Regions from separate parts of the Mangrovibacillus cuniculi genome, predicted to be linked through region 1. Evidence: a T-box and tRNA genes for the amino acid it is inferred to sense, from the RefSeq annotation. Region 1 holds a T-box; the other holds one or more tRNA genes.

The links. The T-box of region 1 lies ahead of G8O30_RS08885 (valine--tRNA ligase). A T-box ahead of a tRNA ligase gene usually reads a tRNA of that ligase, here a tRNA-Val.
Region 2: it encodes a tRNA-Val, which carries the amino acid that the T-box ahead of G8O30_RS08885 (valine--tRNA ligase) is inferred to sense. The anticodon was not compared.

The regions. Positions count from the first base shown of each region.
Region 1 is NZ_CP049742.1:1,733,922-1,740,758, reverse strand. It holds gene spoVID (stage VI sporulation protein D) at 1-403, shown strand, start outside; gene ysxE (spore coat protein YsxE) at 469-1,494, shown strand; T-box leader at 1,773-2,005, shown strand; gene G8O30_RS08885 (valine--tRNA ligase) at 2,056-4,701, shown strand; gene G8O30_RS08880 (bifunctional folylpolyglutamate synthase/dihydrofolate synthase) at 5,192-6,484, shown strand; gene G8O30_RS08875 (sensor domain-containing diguanylate cyclase) at 6,572-6,837, shown strand, end outside.
Region 2 is NZ_CP049742.1:2,875,879-2,882,715, reverse strand. It holds gene G8O30_RS14665 (anti-sigma factor family protein) at 1-187, opposite strand, end outside; gene sigW (RNA polymerase sigma factor SigW) at 223-786, opposite strand; gene G8O30_RS14655 (aspartyl-phosphate phosphatase Spo0E family protein) at 960-1,127, shown strand; gene rocF (arginase) at 1,186-2,085, opposite strand; tRNA gene G8O30_RS14645 (tRNA-Lys) at 2,810-2,882, opposite strand; tRNA gene G8O30_RS14640 (tRNA-Gln) at 2,889-2,963, opposite strand; tRNA gene G8O30_RS14635 (tRNA-Tyr) at 3,063-3,147, opposite strand; tRNA gene G8O30_RS14630 (tRNA-Thr) at 3,155-3,230, opposite strand; tRNA gene G8O30_RS14625 (tRNA-Val) at 3,239-3,314, opposite strand; tRNA gene G8O30_RS14620 (tRNA-Glu) at 3,335-3,409, opposite strand; tRNA gene G8O30_RS14615 (tRNA-Thr) at 3,429-3,501, opposite strand; tRNA gene G8O30_RS14610 (tRNA-Asn) at 3,504-3,578, opposite strand; rRNA gene rrf (5S ribosomal RNA) at 3,588-3,704, opposite strand; rRNA gene G8O30_RS14600 (23S ribosomal RNA) at 3,855-6,786, opposite strand.

The DNA of each region.
Region 1 (6,837 bases):
AGAGTATATGTTTGACTTAGATCTATTTGAAGAAGAAGAAGAATCTTCTAGTAGCCCAGATGTAGAAAAGCCCTATGTATATCCGGAAGCTTCCAAAGAAGAAGAAGTGCAAGAAGATGAAGAGAGTAGCCCTTTAATGTTAGATGTCAAAGCATCGAAATCAAAGAAAGAAGAGTCTATTTCTCTAACAGATTTCTTTGCTCGTAAACAAGAGGAGCAATCTACTAGATTACGAATTTGCATTGTGCAACAAGGAGAGGAACTACAAACTATTGCAGATCGTTATAAAGTTCCCTCCCATGCTATTGCAAAGGCAAATGAACTTGGAGAAGATGAGTATCTGAAAGAAGGTCAAGTGCTAACGATTCCAAGTACAAGTAACATTTATTCGTTTAAACAATAGCTGGAACGAAACAAAGCAAGGGGAGATAGCTCTCCTTGCTTTTTCTTCAAAAGGTGGGGCTAAGCATGTCTTCAACACAAGATAATTCCAATAGAATTGGATCTGTGCTTCAAGCGTATGGGTTAGAAGCGCAATTTTTAGAAAAAAGAGACTGCGTATATAAGGTGTACGCTCGTTCAGGGAACTATATTTTGAAAGAGATTCCTGCTAAAGTAGGGTTAGATTTTGTTCGAAATATTCATTTTATGGCGCAAAAAGGATTCCAAAGATTAGTGCCAGTATTTCCAACACTAGATGGCAGATATGGTGTTCTTGATGGAACAACACTCTATTATTTAATGCCCTTTGTTATGAATGAAAGATTAGAAGAACGACAAGAAAAAATGGATAAAATGCTGAAGGAATTAGCAAGGTTACACCTACTATCTGTGAAAGAAGAAACTGTTTCAAAGGAAGATCGTGAACATCACTTTCAAGTTTTAGATGGAGAATGGGAAAAAGAGAATGACTTTCTAGAAACATTTTTAAAAGAGTGTGAAGAAGAGTGGTATCCATCTCCTTTCCAACTTCAATTTCTAACATTTTATCTAGATGTTTCACAAGCGTTAAAATATGCTAGAAATAAATTAGAGGAATGGTTTGAAGAATCAAAAGAAAATGAAAAAGTACGAACTGTGTTAGTGCACGGAAAGGTAAACTTAGACCATTTTTTATTTGATGAAAAAGGGTTAGGTTTCTTCACAAGTTTTGAAAGATCTGTCTATGGTTCTCCTTCTCATGATTTATTACCATTTATCTATCAAGTAGTAGATACTCCGATGAAACCACACGAAGATTTACTTTTTGCTCTGCAAAGCTATTTTTCTCATTTTCCTTTGAAAAAAGAAGAATTGCTCTTGTTCCAGGCATACTTAGCGCATCCTGGAAAATTGACTACAGTTGTCCAGCAGTATCATGCGAAGGAACATCGACGTAACGAGATGAAGTATGTCCAAAGGTTGCAGAATAGCTACTGGAGACTGAAGAATATTGAGTACATTGTGATGCGTTTGGAAGAAATAGAGAAGCAAAAAGAAGAACAAAACGGATAAAAAGGAGCCCACCAATGCTGGAGGTTTCCTTTTTTTGTTACGTGAATCGTAACAACTAATCGTTAGCCACGTGATGTGGCTCGCTCTTAGATGAGTCTCCTTTAGGGATCATTTTGTTTACCAGTGGACGCCAAAGGAGAAAACAGAGTGTTAGGATCCCTTGGTAGTATATATAATAAACACTATCTAATGAATAAATTTTCAGCCCAATTTTAAATGCTAATGAATTGAAGGTTGACGAATGTGGCTATAATTGTATACTATAAAGAAAATTACATAAAGATGCCGAGATAAGGAAGAGTACACAAGTAGGCGCTTTTAGAGAGGGTGTTCTAGGCTGAAAGACACCTAAGGGCTCATTGTGGAAGGTCGCCTTGGAGCAGTTCTTGTGAAAGTACTAGTAGCAAGAGCCGGTTAGAAGCCGTTATGAGATGAAGAGCTACAACAAAGTGGTTTATTTTGTTGTATGAAAAAAGGTGGTACCGCGAAAACAACTCCATTCGTCCTTTTGACGGAAGGGGTTTTTTGTATTTTCTACACATTTTTAGGAGGCGAAAATCGATGTCAACACAAGAAGAAACAAAGTTAGAAATGCCAACAAAATATGACCCGAAATCGATTGAATCTGGTCGTTACGAGTGGTGGCTAAAAGGAGCTTTCTTTGAAGCAAAACCAGATCCAGAGAAAGAACCATATACAATCGTAATTCCACCACCAAATGTAACGGGTAAATTACACTTAGGCCATGCATGGGATACAACGTTACAAGATATTTTAACTCGTATCAAGCGTATGCAAGGCTATGATGTACTTTGGTTACCAGGAATGGACCATGCGGGAATTGCAACGCAAGCAAAAGTAGAAGAAAAACTACGCAGCGAAGGTAAATCTCGTTACGACCTAGGTCGTGAAGCATTCGTAGAAGAGACGTGGAAGTGGAAAGAAGAATATGCTTCATTCATTCGTTCTCAGTGGTCAAAGCTAGGACTTGGATTAGACTATTCGCGTGAAAGATTTACATTGGATGAAGGTCTATCAAAAGCCGTTAATGAAGTATTTGTAACGCTATATAAGAAAGGACTTATCTATCGTGGTGAATACATTATTAACTGGGATCCAGCTACAAAAACGGCCTTATCAGACATCGAGGTAATTTATAAAGATGTGCAAGGTGCATTCTACCATATGCGTTATCCTCTAGAAGATGGAAGCGGCTCTATTGAAATCGCTACAACACGTCCAGAGACAATGCTAGGAGACACAGCTGTTGCAGTTCATCCAGAAGATGACCGTTACAAGCACTTAATTGGGAAAAAAGTTAAATTACCAATTACAGGTAGATTGATACCTATCGTTGGTGACGACTATGTAGATATGGAATTTGGTTCTGGAGCAGTAAAGATTACTCCTGCGCATGACCCTAACGACTTTGAAATTGGTAATCGTCATAATTTAGAGCGCATTCTAGTAATGAATGAAGACGGTACAATGAATCAGTTGGCTGGAAAGTACCAAGGTATGGATCGCTTTGAATGTCGTAAGCAAATCGTTAAGGAGCTTGAAGAAGCAGGTGTAGTATTTAAAATTGAAGAGCACTTACATTCTGTTGGCCACTCTGAGCGAAGTGGAGCAGTTGTAGAGCCGTATCTATCTACACAATGGTTCGTAAATATGCAAAGTTTAGCTGCGGAAGCAGTTGCGCTTCAAGAAAAGGAAGACAAAGTAAACTTTGTACCAGAAAGATTTGAAAAAACATATTTACGTTGGATGGAAAACATCCGTGACTGGTGTATTTCCAGACAGCTTTGGTGGGGACACCGAATTCCAGCTTGGTATCATAAAGAAACAGGCGAAGTATATGTAGGACATGAAGCACCATCAGATGCGGAAAACTGGGAGCAAGACACAGATGTATTAGATACTTGGTTTAGTTCTGCACTATGGCCATTTTCTACGATGGGCTGGCCAGAAACAGAATCACCAGACTTTAAGCGTTACTATCCGACTTCAACATTAGTAACAGGATACGATATCATTTTCTTCTGGGTATCTCGTATGATTTTCCAAGGTATTGAATTTACTGGACAAAGACCATTTAAAGATGTACTTATTCATGGTTTAGTTCGTGATAGCGAAGGTCGTAAAATGAGTAAGTCTCTGGGTAACGGTGTAGATCCAATGGATGTTATTGATCAATATGGTGCAGATGCACTACGTTACTTCTTATCTACTGGTTCTTCTCCAGGTCAAGACTTACGTTTCAGCATGGAAAAAGTAGAGTCTATTTGGAACTTTGCTAATAAGATTTGGAACGCTTCTCGTTTTGCTTTAATGAACATGGATGGTTTAACGTATGAAGAAATCGATTTAACTGGTAAGAAATCTGTAGCAGATAAATGGATTTTAACTCGTCTTAATGAAACAATTGAAACGGTAACTCGCTTATCCGACAAGTATGAGTTTGGTGAAGTAGGTCGTGTTCTATATAACTTCATTTGGGATGACTTCTGTGACTGGTACATCGAGATGTCAAAACTTCCGTTATATGGAGAGGATGAGGAAGCGAAGAAAACAACTCGTTCCATCTTAGCTTATGTTCTCGACAACACAATGCGACTTTTACATCCGTTCATGCCGTTTATTACCGAGGAAATATGGCAGAACTTGCCGCATCAAGGCGAATCTATTACGGTAGCAAGCTGGCCAGTTGTCGATAAATCACTTTCGGATAACAAAGCAGCAGAAGATATGAAACAATTAGTGGATATCATTCGTGCAGTACGTAACATTCGTGCAGAGGTAAATACACCACTAAGTAAGAAAATTACGTTAGTAATTAAATCTAAGGATGCGGAATCTTTAGAAGCAAACAGAGGATATATTGAGCGTTTCTGTAATCCAGAAACATTAACAATTGGAACAGACATTCAAGCTCCAGAAAAAGCGATGTCAGCCATTGTAACAGGTGCAGAACTATTCTTACCTCTTGAAGGGTTAATTAATGTAGAAGAAGAAATTGCCCGTTTAGAGAAAGAGTTACAGAAGTGGACGAGTGAAGTAGACCGCGTTCAAAAGAAACTTACTAACGAAAGATTTGTGAGTAAAGCTCCTGCTAATGTAGTGGAGGAAGAAAAAGCGAAAGAAAAAGATTATTTAGAGAAGAAAGCGTCAGTGGAACAACGTATTCAAGAACTGAAGCAACTATAATTCATGGAAGGATTGGACGAAACATCATAATGACTGCAGAGGGATTTCCGCTGCAGGGGGACGCTTTCCGCGGGGCGGGCATCTGAATAGAAATGCGTAAGGGGCGCGTTCAGCCGCGGCAGAAAACTCCAGAAGACCGAGTAGGCAGATCTTCAGCCAACGGAGGGCTTTTGGAGTTTCCCTAGCGGTTGCGCTCCTGTAGCTAGACACTGCCTCCTCGTCGTTGTCGCTTCGCTCCTAACTCCTGTGGGGTCTCAGCTACCCACCTTTTCCGCAGGAGTCGCCCCCTTTCGCTCCAATCCCAGAATATAAATAGAGTAAAGCACAATTATTGCAGTAAGATTTTTTTTACTGCCAATCTTATCATTATAAATTTATAAAAAAACAGGTGGATCTATTTATATAAATCCACCTGTTTTCTATATAATCTACATGAATTTCTTAAGAAAATAATATACGTTGATTTCAACTAGAAAAGAGGTTATGAAACGTGTCTTGGACTGTAGAAGAAGCAATTAATTGGATCCATTCCACCTTAAAGTTTGGTATTAAACCTGGTTTGAAGAGAATGGAATGGTTGATGGAGCGACTGGATCAACCGCATTTGAAAAAGCCTGTTGTACATATAGCTGGAACGAATGGTAAAGGGTCTACATTAAATTACATGCGATCTATTTTGCAAGAATCAGGTTTAACAGTTGGCACTTTCACTTCACCTTATTTTTTGTATTTTCAAGAGCGGATTTCCGTAAACGGAGAAATGATTGCCGATGAAGACTTAGTAAAAGCAGTATCTATTATTAAACCGTTAGCGGAGGAACTAGGCGATACGGAACTTGGCTACCCAACAGAGTTTGAAATTATTACAGCTATCGCTTTCTACTATTTTGCTTCTAGAGAGGATATAGATCTATTACTTATTGAAGTAGGGTTAGGTGGTCGATTAGATTCTACAAATATAGTGGAACCAATTTTGAGTGTCATTACAACAATTGGTTTTGATCATCAAGCGATACTTGGAGATACAATAGAAGAAATAGCTAGAGAAAAAGCAGGAATTATTAAGTCAGGAGTTCCGGTTGTATTAGGTAATATAGAAGGTGCTGCCAAGACTGAAATTTTATTAGTGAGTGAGAAAATGAATTCTACAACGTTATTAAATGACACATGGAAAGTAGAGCAAATTTCTTCCTCATCTTTAGGGGAAGAGTTTCTGTACATAAAAAGTAACGAGTCGTTTCCTGTGAAAATACCGTTGTTAGGGATTCATCAGATGGAGAACGCGGGATTAGCCATAACAGCTGTCCTTCAATTACCTTACCATATTACGCCATCTCAAATCCAAAGTGGATTAGAGAACGCTCGTTGGGCTGGAAGAACGGATATTGTCTTCACCTCGCCAGATATCATATTAGACGGTGCGCACAATAAAGAAGGTATGACTGCTTTAGTAAATGCAGTGCAAACTGTTTATCCCAATAAAAAAGTGAAAGTACTTATAGCATTACTCAAAGATAAGCCGATAAAAGAAATGTTTAAAGAACTTGTAAAAATAAATAATGTGGAAGTGTATGTAACAGAATTTGACTTTCCGAGAGCAGCAAGCGCAAAAGAAGTTGCTCAATTAATGAAAGATAACAAGATTTATGTTCAACCGGTTATGGACTGGAAAGCACTTCTAAATGATTGGATAGAAAATAATAAAGAAGATTTGCTCGTTGTCACCGGTTCTCTGTATTTCATACCTGAAGTAAGGAAATATCTTCAATCTGAGAAATTTTAAATAGAATGGTAAGTGACAATTTTTAGATAATTTGGTATTCTGAAAGCATGACTTTTTTACTAATAATATTTGGAGGGGGACATGCTGATGAAAAAAGAAGTGAAGGCGTTTTTCTGGATTGCTTGGTTAATTACATTGCCAACAGTTCTATTCTATACCTATCAGCATTACCCTCCTACCATCGAATATGGTTGGAACTTAATGGTGTTTTTCTCATTGGGAATCATTGTTTCTATGTTTCCAATTACCATACAAGGTAGAGATTTCTTTATCATTCAATGGCTTTCGTTTGGTGCTTTTTTATTGTACGACTTGTATATCGAAATACTAGTTGTGCAAGCTTCTATTTTCGG
Region 2 (6,837 bases), 1.1 Mb from region 1:
CTAATACATTCTGTGTGAAATTATCTGGTGCACTAATATGAGAAGTACTCTGGACAAGTGCAATAACTTTTTTCAATTCATTAAAATGCTCTAAACAGTCCTGGCATTGATTTAAATGCGCCATTAACTGTTGTTGTTCTTCTACCGATAAATCGCCATCTAAATAATCATGCATAGCATTGATCATTTCATCTGAACATCGCGTCAAGGTCTTTCACCTCTTTATAAGTGTCTTAATCGTTTGCGAAGCGCTTCTCTTCCTCGGTGTATACGCGTCTTCACAGTTCCAAGAGGCATATCTAATATTTCACTAATCTCTTGTAAAGGCAATTCTTCCATATACTTTAATAAAATAACTGATCGATACTTTTCTGGCAATTGCATTATCTCTTGTTGTATTGTATGACCTATCTCCAATTGTTCTACTTCTTCATCAGGTTTTAATTCCGTAGAAGCAATTTGAGAATACATCGTTAAACCTTCCGTCCCTGCAACCTCTGCATCTAAATAGTAATCAGGCTTTTTCTTTCTGATACGGTCAATACATACATTAGTGGCTATCCGAAACAACCACGTGGAAAATTTCCGATCAAGATGATACGTATGAATATTTACATATGCACGAATAAACGCTTCTTGTGCCATATCTTCCGCTTCATGACGGTTACCAAGCATTCGATAGCATAATTGAAAGACTTTATCTTTGTAAAGTTCAACAATTTCACCATACGCATTCTGATCACCAGCTAATACCTGTTTAATTCTCTTCTTTACTAGTAAGTCCATTTTCTATACCCTCCGCCTCTGCGGCTACCTTTTATACGTATAGGTTTCAAAAAAGTTTCACCGTTCTAAAAATAATTTATAGGTTTATTCTAACAAATTTTTACTATATATGTTTGTACTTTTTGTAAAAAGGGGATAAAGTATATATATACCATTTGCAGGAGGAATGACTGATGAAGAGTTTAGAAGAACATATTGAATATTGTCGTCAAAAGATGGTGAAACTCGCTTCAAAGTATTCCTTTGCACACTCAGAAGTAGTTGCAGCAAGTGTAGAACTAGATCAACTATTAAATCAACTATGGCTAGAAAATAATAAAAAGAATGTCAGGAAGTCCTGACATTCTTTTTTTGTTACGTGAACAGTAACCACTCATTTTCAGGTGTGTTTTCTTTCTATCACAAAAGCTTCTCACCAAATAAAGAGCCAATGAGAGCAACTGCTGTAGCCGCAGTTTTGTTTTTCTCATCTAGAATAGGATTTACTTCTACAAATTCAGCTGAAGTAATTAACTTTGACTCTTCTAACATCTCCATAGCCAAGTGACTTTCTCTATAAGTAGCTCCACCTGGAACCGGTGTTCCTACCCCTGGTGCTTCTTGTGGATCCAACGCATCTAAATCTAAAGATAAATGCACCCCATCTAGATTCTTTTCTTTTAAGTAACTGATAGTTTCATCCATTACTTGAGTCATTCCAAGACGGTCTACCTCATGCATGGTATATACCTTAATTCCTTTTTCCTTAATTAACGTTCGTTCTCCCTCATCTAGAGATCTTGCTCCAATGATAACAATATTCTCCGGTTTTATTTTTGGAGAATCACCGTGTATGGAAGTTAAAGTCGGGTGACCTATTCCTAAACTAACCGCTAGTGGCATCCCGTGTATATTACCAGATGGAGAGGTTTCTCCAGTGTTTAAATCTCCATGTGCATCATACCAAATAATCCCTAAATTACTATAATGCCTTGCTAGCCCAGCAATTGTGCCCATCGCAATACTATGGTCCCCACCTAGTACTAAAGGAAAGTCCCCTTCAGTAATAACTTTATCAACCGTTATGGCCAGCTCCGTATTCCCTTTAGCAACCGCTTTCAAATTTCTCAAATTAGTAGAAGGGTCTTGCACTCTTTCAGCTGCTTCAATTAAAACATCCCCTCGATCTCTTACTGTATGACCGATGTTTTCTAAACGTTCTACTACACCTGCATATCTGATAGCACTAGGCCCCATGTCTACTCCACGTCTCATTTGACCTAAATCCATTGGTACACCTATTAAAGAGATTGATTTCATGAATGTTTCCCCCTTTTTATCTTTCTTCTATTGTAAGAGTAAATAGGAACATGACTCAACTCAACAAAATTTTGCATAACTATTCAGAATATATAATTTTATATTTAGTCGTTTTATATCAATCTTAGCTTGTATGGTGAAGTATAGAGAGACAATTCTCCAATTTGTCCATTCGGTATATGTAGGGTCTGCTTCTAGCGCCACTTTTAAAAATAAATTTCTTTATGTCCATAAACTTATTACTGAGGGGAAGTGTGAAATGTTCTTATGCTTTCTCTCATTGTTATCTTGGTGCATGAGTGCTTGTAGGGGCCATATTCTTTTCTTGCTAAGGGTTTTCTCGCGCCAGATGGGCATAGATAGCTTCTATTCTCTTCTCACGGCGGATTTCCTCGAGCCAGATGAGTATAGAGCGCTCCTATTCTCTTCTCACGGCGGATTTCCTCGCGCCAGATGAGTATAGAGCGCTCCTATTCTCTTCTCACGGCGGATTTCCTCGCACCAGATGAGTATAGAACAACACCTTTCAACTCACATACCTGTAATCTTCATAAAAGAAAACCTATTTAAGATCCCATTACGTATCTCTTTTGTACAAAGTATCATTTTTAATTAAATAAAGGAGACTCATCTAAGAGTCAACCACATCACGTGACTAACGATGAGTTGTTATTGATCACGTAACAAAAAAACTAGCCTACAAAAGTAGACTAGTTTTATGTGATGAGCCATGAAGGACTCGAACCTTCGACCCTCTGATTAAAAGTCAGATGCTCTACCAACTGAGCTAATGGCTCTAAAATTGGCTGGGCTAGCTGGATTCGAACCAACGCATGACGGAGTCAAAGTCCGTTGCCTTACCGCTTGGCTATAGCCCAATAATGTGATAGTAATAGTTTAACCAGAGTAAAGTATACTATGCATAACCAATTACTGAATTAATAGTAATAAAAAAACCTCTATTAAAGGTAAATAAGTGGTGGAGGGGGACGGATTCGAACCGCCGAACCCTGAGGGAGCGGATTTACAGTCCGCCGCGTTTAGCCACTTCGCTACCCCTCCACTTGGATGGTGCCGGCGATAGGAGTCGAACCCACGACCTACTGATTACAAGTCAGTTGCTCTACCAACTGAGCTACACCGGCAAAATATATGGTGGAGGATGACGGGATCGAACCGCCGACCCCCTGCTTGTAAGGCAGGTGCTCTCCCAGCTGAGCTAATCCTCCATATTTTTAATATGTATAAATGGTGACCCGTACGGGATTCGAACCCGTGTTACCGCCGTGAAAGGGCGGTGTCTTAACCGCTTGACCAACGGGCCAGTAAAGTGAAATTAAATAAGCTTCCAACCGGGCTCGAACCGGTGACCTCTTCCTTACCATGGAAGTGCTCTACCTGCTGAGCTATGGAAGCAATGGCTCCGCAGGCAGGACTCGAACCTGCGACCGATCGGTTAACAGCCGATAGCTCTACCACTGAGCTACTGCGGAATCATATAAGCCTGGCGACGTCCTACTCTCACAGGGGGAGATCCCCCAACTACCATTGGCGCTGAGAAGCTTAACTGCCGTGTTCGGGATGGGAACGGGTGTGACCTTCTCGCTATCGCCACCAGACATTATTGCTTCAAATCTCTTTTGTCTCTTAAGACAAAATTTATTTTACTATATTTGAAGAAAAAATCAAGTGTTTTTTTCACCTTTATTCCTTCAAAACTAAATACTGCGCGCCACCAAAGCGTATTGCCGAGAATCACCAAGTTTGACTTGGTTAAGTCCTCGATCGATTAGTATTCGTCAGCTCCACATGTCGCCATGCTTCCACCTCGAACCTATCTACCTGATCATCTTTCAGGGATCTTACTTCTTACGAATGGGAAATCTCATCTTGAGGGGGGCTTCATGCTTAGATGCTTTCAGCACTTATCCCTTCCGCACATAGCTACCCAGCGATGCCTTTGGCAAGACAACTGGTACACCAGCGGTGCGTCCATCCCGGTCCTCTCGTACTAAGGACAGCTCCTCTCAAATTTCCTACGCCCACGACGGATAGGGACCGAACTGTCTCACGACGTTCTGAACCCAGCTCGCGTACCGCTTTAATGGGCGAACAGCCCAACCCTTGGGACCGACTACAGCCCCAGGATGCGATGAGCCGACATCGAGGTGCCAAACCTCCCCGTCGATGTGGACTCTTGGGGGAGATAAGCCTGTTATCCCCGGGGTAGCTTTTATCCGTTGAGCGATGGCCCTTCCATGCGGAACCACCGGATCACTAAGCCCGACTTTCGTCCCTGCTCGACTTGTAGGTCTCGCAGTCAAGCTCCCTTGTGCCTTTACACTCTACGAATGATTTCCAACCATTCTGAGGGAACCTTTGGGCGCCTCCGTTACCTTTTAGGAGGCGACCGCCCCAGTCAAACTGCCCACCTGACACTGTCTCCCACCCCGATAAGGGGCGCGGGTTAGAAGTTCAATACAGCCAGGGTAGTATCCCACCAATGCCTCCACCGAAGCTGCCGCTCCGGCTTCCAAGGCTCCTACCTATCCTGTACAAGCTGTACCAAAATTCAATATCAGGTTGCAGTAAAGCTCCACGGGGTCTTTCCGTCCTGTCGCGGGTAACCTGCATCTTCACAGGTACTATAATTTCACCGAGTCTCTCGTTGAGACAGTGCCCAGATCGTTACGCCTTTCGTGCGGGTCGGAACTTACCCGACAAGGAATTTCGCTACCTTAGGACCGTTATAGTTACGGCCGCCGTTTACTGGGGCTTCGGTTCAGAGCTTCGCGTGAGCTAACCCCTCTCCTTAACCTTCCAGCACCGGGCAGGCGTCAGCCCCTATACTTCGCCTTGCGGCTTCGCAGAGACCTGTGTTTTTGCTAAACAGTCGCCTGGGCCTATTCACTGCGGCTCTCTCGGGCTTTCACCCTATCAGAGCACCCCTTCTCCCGAAGTTACGGGGTCATTTTGCCGAGTTCCTTAACGAGAGTTCTCTCGCACACCTTAGGATTCTCTCCTCGCCTACCTGTGTCGGTTTGCGGTACGGGCACCTTCTTCCTCGCTAGAGGCTTTTCTTGGCAGTGTGAAATCAGGTACTTCGGTACTATAATTCCCTCGTCATCACAGCTTGACCTTACGGTAACGGGATTTGCCTCGTTACCAGTCTTACTGCTTGAGCGCACATATCCAGCAGTGCGCATACCCTATCCTCCTGCGTCCCCCCATTGCTCAAACGGAAGAGAGGTGGTACAGGAATATCAACCTGTTGTCCATCGCCTACGCCATTCGGCCTCGGCTTAGGTCCCGACTAACCCTGAGCGGACGAGCCTTCCTCAGGAAACCTTAGGCATTCGGTGGAAGGGATTCTCACCCTTCTTTCGCTACTCATACCGGCATTCTCACTTCTAAGCGCTCCACCAGTCCTCCCGGTCTAGCTTCGACGCACTTAGAACGCTCTCCTACCACTCACACCAACGGTGTGAATCCACAGCTTCGGTGATACGTTTAGCCCCGGTACATTTTCGGCGCAGAGTCACTCGACCAGTGAGCTATTACGCACTCTTTAAATGGTGGCTGCTTCTAAGCCAACATCCTGGTTGTCTAAGCAACTCCACATCCTTTTCCACTTAACGTATACTTTGGGACCTTAGCTGGTGGTCTGGGCTGTTTCCCTTTCGACTACGGATCTTATCACTCGCAGTCTGACTCCCACGGATAAGTCATTGGCATTCGGAGTTTGTCTGAATTCGGTAACCCGATGGGGGCCCCTAGTCCAAACAGTGCTCTACCTCCAAGACTCTTACAACGTGAGGCTAGCCCTAAAGCTATTTCGGAGAGAACCAGCTATCTCCAAGTTCGATTGGAATTTCTCCGCTACCCACACCTCATCCCCGCACTTTTCAACGTGCGTGGGTTCGGGCCTCCATTCAGTGTTACCTGAACTTCACCCTGGACATGGGTAGATCACCTGGTTTCGGGTCTACGACCTCATACTCATTCGCCCTATTCAGACTCGCTTTCGCTGCGGCTCCGTCTTCTAAAACTTAACCTTGCATGAAATCGTAACTCGCCGGTTCATTCTACAAAAGGCACGCTATCACCCATTAACGGGCTCTAACTACTTGTAGGCACACGGTTTCAGGATCTATTTCACTCCCCTTCCGGGGTGCTTTTCACCTTTCCCTCACGGTACTGGTTCACTATCGGTCACTAGGGAGTATTTAGCCTTGGGAGATGGTCCTCCCGGATTCCGACGGAATTTCACGTGTTCCGCCGTACTCAGGATCCACTCAGGAGAGAACAAGATTTCGACTACAGGGCTTTTACCTTCTCTTGCGGACCTTTCCAGGTCGCTTCATCTACCTCGTTCTTTTGTAACTCCGTATAGAGTGTCCTACAACCCCAAGAGGCAAGCCTCTTGGTTTGGGCTGTTCCCGTTTCGCTCGCCGCTACTAAGGGAATCGCGTTTGCTTTCTCTTCCTCCGGGTACTTAGATGTTTCAGTTCCCCGGGTCTGCCTTCCAACTCCTATGTATTCAGAGAAGGATACTGTTCCATTACGAACAGTGGGTTTCCCCATTCGGAAATCTCCGGATCGAAGCTTACTTACAGCTCCCCGAAGCATATCGTTGTTAGTGACGTCCTTCATCGGCTCCTAGTGCCAAGGCATCCACCGTGCGCCCTTATTAACTTAACCGTTAATAATGCTATATTTTTTTCTTACCATAATGGAAAGAAATCTTAAGAT